Linked DNA regions of Terriglobus roseus. The protein of the gene in region 2 binds, or shares a complex with, the protein of the main gene of each other region. Links are inferred from orthologs where the notes say so. Each region holds a gene or a part of one and is shown on either strand. Other genes may lie near its edges.

Evidence for each region. The genes of interacting proteins can lie anywhere in the genome.
Region 1: the proteins of BLT38_RS11555 (region 2) and smc are in contact, whole or in part, in a crystal structure (PDB 3ZGX), measured with the Bacillus subtilis proteins. The link is inferred for Terriglobus roseus from one-to-one orthologs.

The regions. Positions count from the first base shown.
Region 1 is NZ_LT629690.1:1,523,459-1,527,891, reverse strand. What follows is about bases 37-4,399. They hold smc (chromosome segregation protein SMC), read left to right. Parts: upstream 37-341; coding sequence 342-4,199; downstream 4,200-4,399. Other genes in these bases: BLT38_RS06450 (FAD-dependent oxidoreductase), read right to left, coding at 4,280-4,399. Also shown: more of BLT38_RS06450, read right to left, coding at 4,400-4,433. UniProt on the Bacillus subtilis protein: Required for chromosome condensation and partitioning.
Region 2 is NZ_LT629690.1:2,773,017-2,775,837, forward strand. Bases 10-2,760 are described here. They hold BLT38_RS11555 (segregation/condensation protein A), read left to right. Parts: upstream 10-776; coding sequence 777-1,745; downstream 1,746-2,760. Other genes in these bases: BLT38_RS11550 (ArnT family glycosyltransferase), read left to right, coding at 10-744; BLT38_RS11560 (cytochrome P460 family protein), read right to left, coding at 1,758-2,270; BLT38_RS11565 (O-acetyl-ADP-ribose deacetylase), read right to left, coding at 2,328-2,760. In the rest of the region: more of BLT38_RS11550, read left to right, coding at 1-9; more of BLT38_RS11565, read right to left, coding at 2,761-2,821. UniProt on the Bacillus subtilis protein: Participates in chromosomal partition during cell division. May act via the formation of a condensin-like complex containing Smc and ScpB that pull DNA away from mid-cell into both cell halves.

The sequences.
Region 1 (4,433 bases), 1.2 Mb from region 2 along the record:
GTCGCACAGGCTTGAATAGATGCAAGCAATGTATCAGGTGTAGGTATGCATTCTGAAGAACCCTCTTTAAACGTGTGTTGAATCACGCCTATTTTGACGTATGAGAATGCCGATTATCGAACCGGATTCGAAATGGTGCTCCTGTTTTCAAACATTTCTCCCGGTTATTTGTTTGGGAGCCGAAATACGCCACATATACGTAGCCACCCCTTCCCGTTGGGTTTAGGGACCTCTTATCCACAAGATAGACCCTGTATCTCGCTTGATTCCGCCCCTGTAGGCGCTTAGCCTCAAGTCATACACATGGATGCCGCCGGAACAGGCGGCGCGGAGGTCCCCCTTTGCTCAAGCTTAAGCGCGTTCAGATTCTCGGTTTCAAGTCATTCTGCGACCGCACGGACGTTCAGCTCAGCGGGAATGGCATTGCCGCCATCGTTGGTCCCAACGGCTGCGGCAAATCGAACATCTCTGACGCCATCACATGGGTGTTGGGCGAACAGAGTGCCAAGAGTCTTCGCGGCATCAAGATGGAAGACGTCATCTTTGCCGGAACGCGTGACCGCAAACCCACCGGCATGGCCGAAGTGTCGCTGACGCTGGTGGACCCCGATGTGTACGACGCCAGCGACAGTGGCGATGCCATCAGCATTGCGTCTGCAGGCAATCGTCCCGCGGAAGTGAGCGACTGGGACGAGCAGAGCGAACGCGACGCCCGCTCTGCCGACACTGCGGCCGCTGTTGCTGACGCGCAGCCCGGTCCGATACCTGTTGGCGAAGACTCCGAAGAAATTGAAGTGGACGCTCCACAGAGTGCGACCACCGACGAGAACGGTGAGCCCGTTGCGCCTGTCGTTCTGAAAATTCGTCGACGCAAATTTAACCGCGCTCCGGTACGCGCGGGTGAAATCACCATCACGCGTCGCCTGTTCCGTTCGGGTGAATCGGAGTATCTGCTAAACGGCAAGATCTGCCGCCTGCGTGACATTCAGGACATCTTCTTCGGTACCGGTCTTTCGGGCGAAAACTACGCCATCATCGGGCAGGAACGGATCGGTCAGTTGCTGTCGTCCAAACCGCTGGATCGCCGCTCCATTCTGGAAGAAGCCGCGGGCATCACGCGCTTCAAGACGAAGAAGCGTCTCGCGGAACTGCGACTGGAAGCGAGCAAGCAGAACCTGGCCCGCGTGGATGACATCTTCGAAGAAGTGACGCGGCAGATGGCTTCACTGAAGCGTCAGGCTGCGAAGGCCGAACGCTATGGCCAGATTCGTGATGAACTGCGCGGCAAACTGCGCATTGTTCTCCGTTCGCGCTTGTCGCAGCACGATGAAGATCGCAACGCGTCGGAAACAACGATTGCCAAGCTGACCGAGACGATTGATGCACAGGCTGCTTCGCTGGAAGCGCTGGATGCAGAGCACTCTGCAAGCGTCGCGCGTGGCTATGAGCTGGATGAAGAGATTCGTGTGGCGCAGGGTCGCACCAACGAAACACGCATTGAACTGGAACGCGCGACATCGCGCATTGCCAGCAATCATGACCGCATCAACGATCTTGCTGCGCGCATTGCCAGCGGCACCGACGAACTGGCGCAGTTGAAGCACCAGATGGAAGCGCTGGCTGCGGATCGCGAAGGTCTGCAAAAGTTCCTTGAAACGGCAACTGCCGATACGGAAGAGGCTCGCCACACGGCGCAGGCTCGTCAGCAAGAAGCGAATGAAGCACAGGCGGAGGTGAACTCCGCGGATCGCGATGCGCAGCAGGGACGCCATCATTCCATGCAGTTGATGCAGCGCATCAGCAATGTGCATCGTGAAGAGGCGCAGGCTGCTGAGTCGCTTGCTGGGCTTGAACGTGAAGCACAACGTTTGGTTTCCGAAAGCGAACAGGCAAAGGCTGAACTGGATGCGCTGGGCAAACAGCGTGGCCAGGTGAGCATGAGCTTCGAGTCTGTCACCGATCGTCTGAAGCGGTTGGAAGCGGAGATTGCAGAGTTCCGCATTGAGCTGAGCAACAAGCGCAACGAAGAGATGGAGACGCGTCGCAAGGGCGATCATCTGCGCGCAGAAGCTGCCACACTGACAGGTCGCCGCAACTCTCTTGACGCACTTATCCGCGACCACAGCTACAGCAACGACACGGTTAAGAAGCTGTTCAAGACGAATGGTGTCAGCACCTCTGTTGCCCCGGTGGGAACGCTTGCTGAATTCCTTGAAGTGGAAGATGAGTACAGCGCTGTCGTCGACGAGTTCCTCAAAGAAGAGCTGAACTACATCGTTGTGAAGGATTGGAATTCTGCCAGCGCCGGCATTGGTTTGCTAAAGACTTCCGTCGATGGCCGCGCGACCTTCCTGGTGCATGAAGAGAATGCGACTGCGTACACCGGAGGCATGGCAAGCCGTGTAGGTAGCGACCTTCGTGGAGCGCGTCCGCTGAAGGATTGCATCAAGGTACTGAATGGCTTCGGACGTTCGCTGGAAGTGATTCTGCCGAAGCTGCGCGAGGGATACATCGCTCCTGACACCGACACTGCACGCGAACTTGCCGTGCAGAATCCTGAAGCGTTCTTCCTCGCTCCTTCGGGCGAAACGTTCCACAACGTGACCGTCACCGGCGGTAAGGCGCGCGCGGAAGGTCCATTGGCTCTGAAGCGCGAACTGCGTGAGATCCAGACGAAGCTGGAATCGGTTCAGGCAGAGTTGTCGCAAAGCGAAGTCGGTGTTGCGGGATTGACGCGCGATATTCAGGAACTGCAGCAGACCATTGAAGTGAAGAGCAACGAACGCCGCGATGCCGAGCGTGAAGCCGCTAACAGTGGCGCTGCCCTGCGCCAGATGGAATCGGAAGCGGCGCGCATTGAACGTCGTCTTGCGGATTGGTCGCTGCACACAGAACGCAATCGCGATGCGCGGACGCAGCGTCAGGAATTGATTGAACGCAAGCAGGCTGAGGCCGCGCAGTTGACCGCCGAGCGCGAAGCGATTGAAGTACGCATCAACGAAGCGATGCTGCGTACGGATGATCTGCGTCGTGCGCGTGAAGAGGCGCAGTCTGCCGCAGCCGCTGCTGCTGCCGCACTTGCGGGACTGGAAGAGCGTCGCCGCAATGCGTCTTCAAACTTCGAGCAGAATGAGCGCATGCGCAACACTACGCAGCAGCGCATTCATCATCTGGAAGGACAGAATGCAGGCGCCACAGCGGAACAGGCTCGTCGTGAAGAAGAGACCGTTGCGTTACAGGCTCAGCAGGAAGAGTTGACGGCACAGCGCGAGCAACTGAACGCAGAGGCCAATCGCCTGACCGCCGAAGCATCTGCTCTACGCGCGCAGATTGCAGAGAAGAACAACACGCTTCGCACGCTGCGTACGGAGATTGAAGGTCTGCGTGAACAACGCGCTACGTTGCAGGCCAAGATTGCACGCCTTTCCAGCGAGATTGAACATCTGGAAGCGCAGTCGTTGAACGACCTGAATGTGCCTGCAGACGAACTGCGTGCAGACACGACGATTGAGGCCATCAACGCAGAGGCGCTTGACACGGCCGAAGAAGAGACGCGCACGCTGAAGGGCAAGCTGGAAGCGATGGGTCCGGTGAACATGATGGCGCTGGAAGAGTTTGCTGAAGCCGAGCAGCGCCATGGATTCCTTGAGACTCAGCGCAAAGACTTGCTGGACGCCATCGACAACACGCAGAACTCCATCAAGGAAATTGACGAGATCAGCAAGACGAAGTTCGATGAGGCGTTCGCCATCATCAACAAGAACTTCTCCGACATGTTTGTGAAGCTGTTTGGTGGCGGACAGGCGCTGATGAAGCTCACTGACGAATCGAATTCGGCAGAGAGCGGTATCGACCTGATCGCATCGCCTCCGGGCAAGAAGCTGCAGAACGTGCTGCTGCTCTCCGGTGGAGAAAAGGCGCTCACTGCCCTGTCGCTGCTGGTTGGTATCTTCCAGTTCCAGCCCAGCCCGTTCTGCGTGCTGGACGAAGTCGATGCACCGCTGGACGAAACGAACGTGGGCCGATTCGCACGCCTGATCCACGAAATGAGTAAGGAAACGCAGTTCGTGGTCATTACTCACCACAAGCGCACCATGAGTGAAGCCGACCTGATCTACGGCGTCACCATGCAGGAGCCCGGTGTGAGCAAGATCGTGAGCGTAAACATGAACAAGGCGGAACGGCGAGCGGTAGCGTAAGTTCCATCCACTACAGAAACCAAAACATCGAAGGGGCCCGGCTAAAGCTGGGCCCCTTCAAACTGATGCGTATCACCGCGTTATGACTTTGCAGGAAACGCTCTTGCCTTTGGGATAAGCTGCCGCATCATGTTGAAGCTATGCGTGAATCCATCTGGAGAAAACGCTTTCAGGATGGCCGCATTTGCTGCCGCGGCCGGGCCTTCGCAGCGTTTTGCCATAGCCTCTTCAAAG
Region 2 (2,821 bases):
GGCGTCGAGCCAATGTTGTTCTCGCACACGGCTCGCATTGTGGGTTCGTTTCTCATCATTGGCATAGCCATTGCCGGAGCCGCTTCACTGTGGAATGCTCGCCGTCTCGAGACAACCGAGACTTCCTCAAAGGCAAGCTCGTGGCATTCGCAGATCATTTTGTTGGGAGGCCTGCTGGTCGGTTATCTCGGCTTGCTCGTGCCGCGCGCTATCTGGTTTCAGGTGCTGGATCGTTACCTGCTGCCACTGATTCCCGTAGCAGCACTGATTGTGCTCCGACTACATCAGGAACGCTTAGCAAAACGCATTCCCACGATGGCTTGGGCGACATTGGCCGTGTGGGGCATGTTTGCGGTTATGGGAACGCATGACTGGCTGGAGAGCCATCGCGCACGCTTGACCGCAGTGGCACGACTGGGCGATGCAGGTATCCCTCCGGAACACATCAATGCCGGATACGAATTCAACGGCATGACGCAGATCCGTCTGGCTGGCACAATCGTTGATCCGCGCGTAACGTTCCCGCCAGAGATGCATGTGGTGACACAGCCGGACTATCCGGCGGACCTGCCGAAGTCCTGCTACGGAATTTTCTATAAGAGCACTCCCATGGTGAAGCCGGAATTCTTCCTCGCTCACCAGGTCATCCCGTGCCTGGAACCCTCTTCGTTTGGGACAGTTCCGTACCGCACATGGCTGCCGCCGTATGGCCGGGAAATTCTCATCCTGCAACGAAGCCGCTGAATTCCGTACCCAGCTTTCCTCAGCCCAGAATGATGCCACCCAACGGGGTGGGCGATACTGATGTCGTGAGCGACACAACTGCAGAATTGGAACAGGAACAGCCCGTAGCGGCTGAGGAGCAGGCTGCCCCCGCAGCAGAGCCGCTGGTTCTGCAATCTCCGCCCGTGCCCGAGCCGCCTAAGCCGGCGAAGAAGAAAGAGCCTACGCCTTCGAAAGAAGAGGTTTCGCAGTCACCGTTCATGCTCACAGTGGGCAAGGTGTATGAGGGCCCGCTGGACCTGTTGCTGGACCTGATCCGTAAGCAGTCCATCGACATCTACGACATTCCGATTGCCAAGATCACCGCGCAGTTTCTGATGTACACGGAACAGATCAAGCAGACGGACGTGGACTCCGCTGGCGACTTCATCTACACCGCCTCCCTGCTGATTCACATCAAGAGCAAGATGCTGCTGCCGCGCGAAGCCTCTGGCATTGCGGCAGGCGAAATTGAAGATCCGCGTCGCGAACTCGTCGAACGTCTGCTGGAACACGAGCGCTTCAAGGCTGCTGCGCAGATGCTGATGCAGAAGCAGCAGATTGAAGACGCAACGTGGACGCAGCCGGGCATCAAGGAATTTAAAGAACAGGCCAGCGCGGAACGCGAGATTGCCGCGGATACGACTGACCTAGCGCGAGTGTTCCAAGAAATTCTGGATCGCCTGCGCAAACGCCCTGTGTTGAACGTGAACGAAGAGACGGTCACGGTGGCGCAAATGATTGAGTACACCAAACGTCGCCTGATGCTGGAAGACAAGCCCACCAGCCTGCGCCGCCTGCTGGCGAACACACATTCGCAACAGGCGCTGATCTGCATGTTCCTAGCGATGCTGGAACTTGTACGTCTACAGGCGATCATGCTGCGCCAGGGTGATAAGTTCGGCGACATCATGATCAAGAAGACCGACAACTTCGACGAAGTACTCGCGCACCAGGAACGCATGCGCGACGACTGGCGCTAATGGTTCGGCCTTCTATCGTGCATAGCGTGTGAAGAGATAATCGCGCGACTGCACCGCCTGATGGCAGTGAAAGCACTGGTTCACCGAGTCTTTCACGGAGTTCGATGCATTCGCGTCGGCAAACTGCGCATAGCCCCAGCCGCCGGTTGCTTTGAACTTCTCAGCATCTTTGATCATCAACTGGATGTTCGTTGGCGCTCCTGCGACGAAGGACTGCTCACGACCAAAGCTGCGGTTGTTTTCCTCAGAAGGCGTGTAGGCCCAGGCCACGCGCACGATCATGGCTCCGTCAGGAAATGTTTGCGCACCGCTGCGATACGCCGCTACCGCCGCATCGTTGCCCAGGATGGCACGGATGTCGTTCAACGCACCTGCTTCATGGGCGACAGAGATCAGCTTCCAATCACGGTAATCGCTGGGAAGGTTGATGGCCGGCGCGTCTGCACTCCGCGCATAGACGGCGGGCGAGAAAGAAACGCCGCCTATCAACATCAATCCGAACACCGCTGCCGTGACTCTCTTCATATCCACTTTCCTGTGTACTGCTCTTAGTTTGCCGGTTCGGCTTTGCAATGAACAGGTTCAACGAAGCAGATCGCAGTAGAGAGCGTGTGTCTCGTCGTTAAATGCACAGAAGATGACTTCCTCTACACCACTCTCGTCCAGTACTTCGTTTACCGTTGCCACGGCGATCCGCGCGGCACGATCTGGCGGAAAGCGATAGATGCCCGTGCTGATTGCGGGGAAAGCGATGGAACAAACGTCGTGTTCGCGAGCGAGTTCTATGCAACGGCGATAGCAGCTCGCGAGAAGCGAGTCAGCGCGGTCTTCGGCTGCTGACCCGCCACGCGCCACACTCCAAACCGGACCAACAGCATGGAAGATCCACTTTGCGGGCAGGCGAAATCCGGGAGTGGGAACTGCATCTCCCGTGGCGCAGCCACCAAATTTTGCCGTAGCCGCCAGCAATTCCTGAGCTCCTGCGGCACGGTGAATGGCTCCATCAACACCTCCACCGCCCTTAAGCTGCTGATTTGCGGCGTTTACGATCGCGTCTACCTGCAGGGTGGTGATGT